Regions from separate parts of the Pseudoalteromonas sp. TAE79 genome, predicted to be linked through region 1. Evidence: riboswitches for the same ligand, from Rfam matches in the RefSeq annotation. Region 1 holds a riboswitch; the other holds the start of a gene.

The links. Region 1 has a riboswitch for lysine ahead of dapA (4-hydroxy-tetrahydrodipicolinate synthase). Riboswitches for the same ligand answer to the same signal wherever they lie in the genome.
Region 2: another riboswitch for lysine. It lies ahead of lysC (lysine-sensitive aspartokinase 3); the one in region 1 lies ahead of dapA (4-hydroxy-tetrahydrodipicolinate synthase).

The regions. Positions count from the first base shown of each region.
Region 1 covers NZ_AUTL01000288.1:59,291-63,702, reverse strand. Annotated here, with positions in the region: gene L655_RS0124015 (PLP-dependent decarboxylase) at 1-161, opposite strand, end outside; gene L655_RS0124010 (2,3,4,5-tetrahydropyridine-2,6-dicarboxylate N-succinyltransferase) at 161-901, opposite strand; gene dapA (4-hydroxy-tetrahydrodipicolinate synthase) at 917-1,801, opposite strand; lysine riboswitch at 1,992-2,192, opposite strand; gene L655_RS0124000 (DNA-3-methyladenine glycosylase I) at 2,385-3,080, shown strand; gene L655_RS0123995 (YdiU family protein) at 3,092-4,412, shown strand, end outside.
Region 2 covers NZ_AUTL01000235.1:3,568-7,979, forward strand. Annotated here, with positions in the region: gene L655_RS0118400 (4'-phosphopantetheinyl transferase superfamily protein) at 69-836, shown strand; gene lysC (lysine-sensitive aspartokinase 3) at 874-2,265, opposite strand; lysine riboswitch at 2,341-2,513, opposite strand; gene nhaD (sodium:proton antiporter NhaD) at 2,615-3,862, opposite strand; gene L655_RS0118415 (hypothetical protein) at 4,085-4,412, shown strand, end outside.

The DNA.
Region 1 (4,412 bases):
GGATTTGCTTTCACGGCGTACCAAAGTTTTACGTCGGTTTGTGCAACTAAACGCGCAAGATGCGTGTTTAGTTTATCTAAGTCGTAAACAAAAAAAGGTGTATCAAGTTGTTGTGTAATAGTATTTACAGCAGTTTTGATAGGCGTGCTCAAAAAGCTCATTATCGTAAAACCTCTTCAAGTAATAATGATGCATCGCTTTGTTCGTCGCGGTATTTGACAATTAACGCACACGACATACTTAGACCTTGCTTACGTGCCCATTCGTTTGACGCAGGACGAGAGCCCGGTATTACAATGGCATATTCAGGAATAGGCTCGCCTTTATCTAGTTGGCGCTCGTTTACGCAGTCGTAAACTGGAATAGTCGCAGATAAACGCACGCCTGGTGCAAGCACTGCGCCTTTTTTAATGACTACACCTTCAACAATAACGCAGCCTGCGCCAATAAATGCATCGTCTTCGACAACTACTGGGCTTGCACCAATTGGCTCAAGTACACCACCAAGCTGCACTGCTGCACTTAAATGTACGTTTTTACCTACTTGTGCACACGAGCCAACTAATGCGTGGCTATCTACCATTGTGCCTTCGTCGATATATGCACCGATGTTTACATACGCTGGTGGCATAATAATCGTGCCTTTAGCAACATAAGCACCACGGCGAACACTAGAGCCACCCGGCACCATACGCACGCCATCATCAGTACTAAACTCTTGTGGAGCTAAGTTGTGTTTATCAACAAAACCGCCTGCAAACTCAGTATTAGTGCCATTTTTAAAGGCTTCTAAAATGCCTTTTTTTACTTCTACGTTAGCTTGCCATTGGCCGCTTTCGTTTTGTGATGCTGCGCGTACTGCGCCCGATTCTAAATTATTTAATAGTTCTAACCAGCTCATTATAAAAACCTGTATTTAATGCCAAGATAAAATGGTGTTGTTTGCAGTTGTGATGCAATCGGTTTGAGTTAACTCAAGGTGTGTTAAAGGTGGACGAAGTTGCGGGCTGCTTAAGCGGCCTTGTAAATGCATCAATACCTTTACGGGAATGGGATTTGCGACAGCAAATAGGCTATTAATGGCACTAGTCCACTGAGCAAATAAATTAGGATGTTGACCACTTAAACTGCGTTTAACAAACTCGTGAGTTTGTGCGGGCCATGCATTTGCAGCTACCGACACTAAGCCTTTTGCACCTGCTTGTGCAAAATAAGGCATTAGCGCATCGTCGCCACTAAAAATAGCTAAATTAGGCGCAGCTTGGCGGTAAGCTTCAAACTGAGCAATGCTGCCGCTCGCTTCTTTTAACGCCCATAAATTTTTATTGTTTTGTAAGTTTTGAATTGTTGCCGTTGGGATGCTAACAGCACTGCGCCCCGGTACGTTATAAAGCATACACGGGTGAGCGCTTGCATTAAGTAGGCTTTCAAACCAATGAGTTTGGCCTATAGCGCCGGGCTTTGCATAAAGGGGTGAGCCAAGTAAAAAGCTATGAATGGGTAGTGTATTACAATAGTTAACCCACTCAATTTGTTGCTTTAAGTTACTACCACCCACAGCAACCATTAATGGTACCGCTGGTTTTAGCTGGCATACGTGTTCAACAATGGCTTGTTGCTCTTCTTGCGTTAGCGCCAAGCCTTCGCCCGTACTACCAAGTAGTAGAATACCGTTATGTGCCGCTTCTTGCTCGCTAACCAGCTTAGTTAACGTGTTGTAGTCAACATCGCCGTGTTGATCAAATGGCGTAACGAGCGCGGTCCACAGTGAGTAGTCGTTTAAATTGAAGTTGTTGATCATCTCTCACGAACTTATAATTTGTACCAATTTTATTAAAAACGTGATCATTTTAGCGATAACTAATTTAATGTAATTGGTATTATTCGAAGAGTTAAAAAGCTTTATGGAAGGAGCCGCATTAACATCGTTCGAACTAATAATTCGAAGAGCGAATGGGCTTAAAATAATAGGGCGCACGGCCTTAATATTTAAGACCAGAAGCTCTCCACCAAACTAATAAGCTGCTTGTTATAAGCAGCTATTGGTGACAGTCGCTAGGGTTCAACCTAGTCGCCCGAAATAAACACTTCGCAAAAGTGATTACTTCTCGGCGTTAATTCCCCTCACGTATGCTCACTGGAGTTTGCGCTCCTAACATACGCTACCTGAATAACGCACCTCTTCTAGCCCTTAGCACCTGTTTGTAGAGTAAAAACTTACAAACCGCTGCAATTTAAATAGGGTAATTACGGCGATTAAAGCATTTTAGCCGTCTAGGTGTCAAGCTACTAAATACATATCCATTCATCCATAATGGGAGTGGTTACGTATTGGGTGCTTTTCTCGTACACTAGCAATATAAGTAGTGAGGTATTTAATTAGTATGGAAAAATTTAGCGATATTTATAAGCGAGCGGTAGAGCGAAAAGGCTCTGAAAAAATGCTTAAGTTATTACTTGCAAAACCGCTATCTAAAAAACAACTAAGCACGTTAAGTGACGACGATTGGCTTGAAGAATTTACTCGAAAAGTATTTCAAAGCGGCTTTTATTGGTCAGTCATAAATAATAAGTGGGCAGGCTTTAGAGAGGTTTTTTGGGATTTTAGCGTTGATAAGTTATTAATGATGCCACCCGATATGCTGGAACAAAAAGCAACGGATGAGCGAATTGTTCGTAACTATAAAAAAGTAAAAACAATTACCGAAAATGCTTACATGATCCACGAAATAGCACAAGAACATGGCAGTTTTAGCCAGTTTGTCGCTAGTTGGCCAACAGACGATATTATTGGTTTATGGGCGTATTTAAAAAAGCATGGTTCGCGTTTAGGCGGAAATACAGGGCCTTATGCGCTGCGAGCACTTGGTAAAGATACTTTTTTACTATCACGCGATGTAGAGAATTATTTGCGTGCTCATAAAATTATAGACGGCGGCTTACAAACCAAAAAATCACTGAGTGCAGCCCAAGCCTTTTTTAATGAAATGCAAAAGCAAAGTGGTTTAAGTATGCAAGAGCTAAGCTTAATTGTGGCCTATGGTGTAGGTGATAACCGCGTGGGTATAAGTCAGCAATAATAGGAATTACCATGAAATTAGTGCCAAGATACACAGATATTGCGGAAAACTTCGCGATTGAAGATTTCCCTGCAAGTGTTGCCTCCCCTCAGTTATTGCTGTGGAACGAGAGCTTAGCAAAACAGTTTAATATTAATGTCGCTGATGATTTACGTGCTAATACTTTTAGCGGTAATGAAAAGCAGGCGATTCCTGCAGTAGCACTTGGTTACTCTGGGCACCAATTTGGACATTTTTCACCACGTTTAGGTGACGGACGAGCCCACTTATTAGGGGCTGTTACTGACAATGAAAACCAGTTATGGGATATTCAATTGAAGGGCTCTGGCGCTACTCCTTATTCAAGAGGGGGTGATGGCCGTTGTGCACTTGGGCCCGCTATTCGTGAATACGTAATGAGCGAAGCAATGCATGCACTAGGCATTAAAACTACCCGATGTTTGGCGGTCGTTGGCAGCGGTGAAACGGTTTATCGTAACCCACCACAAGCAGGCGCAATAGTTACTCGTTTAGCAACCAGTCATATTCGCGTTGGCTCGTTTCAATATTTAGCGACGCAAGGCGATGTTGAAGGGCTTAAGAATTTAGCCGATTTAGCTATAGAGCGACACTACCCAGAAATAACAGATACAGGTTCGCAGCGATATTTAGCATTTTTAGGCGCTGTGATTAAAAACCAAGTTAAGCTAGTTGTGAGCTGGATGCGTGTTGGCTTTATTCACGGAGTAATGAATACAGATAATACGCTAGTTAGCGGAGAGACCATTGATTACGGTCCGTGTGCCATGATGAATAGCTTTGATTTTGATACCGTATTTAGCTCTATAGACAAACAAGGCCGCTATGCATTTGGTAATCAACCTAATATAGCTAACTGGAACTGCGCACGCTTAGCTGAGAGTTTAATACCGCTTATTAGCGATGATGACGAGCAAGCGGTTTCATTAATGACGCCATTTATTAATAGTTTTGCTGAGCAGTTTAATACTGAGTTTACGGCTATGTGGGCACAAAAATTGGGTTTAAATGAATCTAGCGATAGTAGTGGTGAGTTAATAGCAGAGTTGTTAACGCTATTAAAAGATAATCAGCTCGACTACACCAATACCTTTGATGCGCTTACTGAATCCTTAAAAGGAGAAAAAAGCGTACCTGAGTCGCTAATTGAATGGAGAGCTAAGTGGGTAAGTTTAACTGACGATAATAGTTATGAAGTAATGAGAGCGGCAAATCCTCGTGTAATACCGCGTAATCATGTGATCGAAGAAATAATTGCACAATATAACGCTACTGGGTCTAGTGAGTTGCTACAGCGCTTTATAAAAATAGCTG
Region 2 (4,412 bases), on a different contig from region 1:
GTACCCAGCCTTTATTAGTGGCGCTAACCGCTCACAATATCAGCGACTTCTTTTGCTTTAGGGCTTTTATGACTGAACACTATTTTAAAAACGCCTTGAGTATTACTTCAACTCAATTGGCAAATTTGTCTTTTGCGAGTAACAGTATTTTATTATTTAATGCTAAAACACTTGAGCTTAGTGACTTTAATTTGCCCGATTGCTTAAGCCCATTTGAATTAACTATTATAAACCGCCGTAAAAGCCCACAAGCTAAGCAAGAGTATTTAGCAACGCGGTTATTGTTAAAACACCTTATTAAAGTAGCGCAGCCGCAACATGCGCACGTAGCCCTTAATAAAATGAGTACCGAATTTGACGAAGCAAGCTCAAAGCTGCAAGTACATGTAAGTGGTGATGTTATTAATACCTGTATTTCGCACTCACATGGTTTGGTTGGGGCCGCGCTAAATTTTGATAAAAGTGAGTTTGGTTTTGATATTGAAAAAGTAAGCCTAAAGCGCCCGTTTGAAAAGCTTGCTAAGCATTTTTATCATAATGATGAAATTACACTTATCACCAAGCCCACTAATACCCAAGCCCAAGCAGATACATTTTTTAGAATTTGGACATTAAAAGAGTCAATTGCTAAAGCCACCAGCCGCCCTATTGCAAAATTACTTAGCCCTAATGTGTTTGACGAATTAAATAGTGCAAAGCTGAGTGCTTGCAGTAATCGCGTTACTGTAGTTGATAGCTGTGACAGCAATGTTTGTTTTGATGTAAGTGTGGTGCATAAAAAAAGCACCGACTGGCGATGCTTTTTATTAAATGACTTTATTAATCAATTTTGTTAAGTGATTTTACTAGGTAATTTTCCTGAATAACCGTTATTTACGCAGCAAAATTATTTTCTAATAAACGGCTATGAATAGACTGTACTACGTTATCTGACTCAGTTTGCTCTACTAAAAAGCACAAGTTGTGCTTACTTGCACCGTGACAAATTAATCGAATATTAAAGTCTTTTAGTACACTCATTAAGTTCATTTCGTGTTGGCGTAATTGAATCTCAGAGCCAATAAGTGCCACCAATGTTAGGTTGTTTTCTACCGAAACATGGCAAAATTCTGCAAGCTTATCTAGGCATTTTTGATCAAGCTCTGGGCGCGAGGCGTTTTGCGCGTTATCAAGCGTTATAGCTACACTGATTTCTGATGTGGTTACCAAATCTACCGATATATTGTATTCACTTAATAGTGTAAATACGCGTGCTAAAAAGCCGCTTGCTAGTAGCATTTCTGGGCTTTTAAGCGTAAGCAATATTTGGTTTTTACGTTGCGTTACTGCGCGTATACCTGGTTGCTGCGATTTTTCGCGCTCAATCCACGTACCGCCACGCTCTGGCTCGCGGCTAGAACCTACAAACACGTTAATGTGGCTACGGCTCGCTGGTAAAATAGTTGCTGGGTGTAATACTTTTGCGCCAAAGGTTGCCATTTCAGCGGCTTCGTCAAAACTTAAGCGTGCAATAGGCGTCGCTTTTGCGCACAAACGCGGGTCTGTGCTAAAAATGCCCACTACGTCGGTCCAAATATGCACACTTTTAGCGTTAATCGCTTCAGCTAGTAATGCAGCGCTATAGTCAGAACCACCACGTCCTAGCGTTGTGGTGTGACCGTATTCGTCACTACCAATAAATCCCTGAGTTACAATTACTTGAGCGTCTAATAACGGAATTAAATGTTCTTTAGCAGCTTGCGCTGTGGCTGCAACATTGGGCGTTGCTTTACCAAATTGGCTGTCGGTTTTAAGCACCTTGCGCACATCAAAGCGATCGGCATTTAAACCTTGTAAACGCAGTACCTGAGCAAACAAATACGACGATAAACGCTCACCAAAGCTAAGTAGCTCGTCGTGTTGCTGATCGGTTGTTAGTGGCTCTTGAGCCAATGTTTGAAATGCTTTTAGGGTTTCGTTAAAGCCAACCGCTAAATCGGCATCTAGCGATAATTCATCTAAAATAGTTTGTTGAATAGCAAGCACGCCATTTATATGTTCTTGGCGCTCACTAGGAGTAATGCTTGATTTACACAGTGCAACTAAGTGATTAGTTACGCCGGCACTGGCGCTCACGGCAACAATACGTACGCTTTTATCTGCAACAATAATTTCGCTACAGCGACTCATCGCTTCAAAATTTGCAACACTTGTTCCACCAAATTTGGCAACGATGTAATCTGATTTTGCGCCTGATACTGTTTGTGGCACTGATTGGGTAGTCATTTAGTCTCCTTTCGCGGTATCCAAACCGCAATAAAACAAGAAGAACTTGGCAAAGGAATGCTTGAAGATAAGTCCACTGCCAGAAGCTCTCCACCTATATTGGTGACAGTTTTGAGGATTCAGCCCCATAAACCGAAAAACAATGACGACGTACCATTATTTTCCTCGGCGAGTACTTCCCTCCTTAATGATCATCGGCTTTCGTCGCCTAACATTAAGTACCTAAGTATCGCACCTCTTCTGAATGCTTTATTAACCAGTGGCTAATAAAACAAAACCCCACTAAGTAGCGGGGCTTTGAAAGTTATCGTTTAGACGTCTAGCTGTCAAGCATTTAATAATTTATGAGTTAAATAAAACTGCCCATGTAATACGAGCCCGCATATCCAACCGTGTAACAAATTAATAAATGCAGCGATAAACGCAAGTAGCTCATAAAGGTAAGCGCTTTAACTTTACTCATGGCAATAATGCCCGCAGCCGAACCAATAATAAGCATTGAACCGCCCACACCCGTTGCATACGTAAACGACAACCAATGTTGTTGGCTCATTACTATATTGGCTTTTAATAATGCAGCGGTAAGCGGTACGTTATCGACCCCAGCTGATAATATGCCCATTAAGTAGTTTGCGTATTCTGGTGCCATTACCGTGTATAGGTCGGTAAATTTACTCAACATACCAATTTCTTTAAGTGCGCCTACAAGTAAAAGTACACCTACAAAAAACAATAATGTGTCGTATTCTATATCGCGAACAAAATCGATTATGTCTTTGTTTATGTCTTTTTTGCGCATTAAAAATTGCGCCACTAAAAACATCACTGATAAGCCAAACAAAAAGGTTAATAAAGGCGGTACGCTGTAAATTACACTCAACGTAAGTGTGCTCACTACGGTAGATAAAAATATAACAGCAATGGTTATGTCGGTTTTTTCAATGCGGGTTTTACCTGCACTAGCAAACTCAACACGCCCTTTCATACCTATAGACAGTAACGCAGCAAGCAGCATAACGCTTGCAAGTGCTGGCGCTATAAGTAGTAATAAATGAGCAATGGTTACTTTGCCATCTAAAAATATCATTAGTGTGGTTACGTCACCTGTTATTAGCGATACCCCACCTGAGTTCACTCCAAACACAATAAGCGTGGCGTATTTAATGAGTTTTTTAGGTTCAAGCTTTAACGACATAACAACCGCAAGCGATATAAGCGTCGCTGTTACGTTATCTGAAATCGACGAAAACAAAAACGCAAAACCACCCACCAAAAACATGAGCTTTTTTTCGCTAATACTTTTTGGCATAACACGGTGCACAATATTTTCTATAAACCCCTTTGAATTTAAATACGCGACAAAGGTCATTGCAGCCATTAAAAATAGCCATAGCGAGGCAATTTCTAAAATATTTTCATTTAAAAGATGTTGAATCGTATCGGGGCTTTGCCCGTGTAGGGGGTATATAAAAAGAAGAATCCAGCAAAGCGTACCAAAAAACAGCGTGGTTTTAGCTTTATTGACATGGATTATATCTTCTATAACGATCAGTAAAAATGCAATCGCTATCAGGGTTAGAATAATCGAGGAAACCATGGTAGTTAAACAACCTTTGATATAGTTTTAAAGAACACACAAATAACATTCCATTTCATGTGCCTATTTTCGGCGCGAATTTTAGCACTGCCTCTATGCAAAAACTATTATTAAATGGTCTTAAAAACGAATACTATATACAGACAAGGTTAATTAAAAATACGTAATAATGAGTCTTCTAAAAGAACTCAATAATAAAATACTAGGATGTTGTAACCCCTTATGATCCCAGCTAAAAAGCTGCTAAACACCATAACCGAACATTGGGGTGTATTAGAGCTATTATTTAAACGTTTTAAAATGGCTGACTTTAGCCTAAAAGACGTACAAAACGCGATTAAGCAAAAGCAGCCTACGTGGTCAAACGAACGCATTTATAAAGAAACAAATCGTTTGTTAAACCAAGATATTTTAATTCCACTGGCTAAATCCTCTCAGCTTGAAATAAATCGTGCTATTGCTGATTTTGCTACTTTTTTACTGCAAGAAGAGCATTTAGGTTTAGCGCAAGAAATTAGCGTATTAGTCGACGACCTTGCACGTTTAGGTA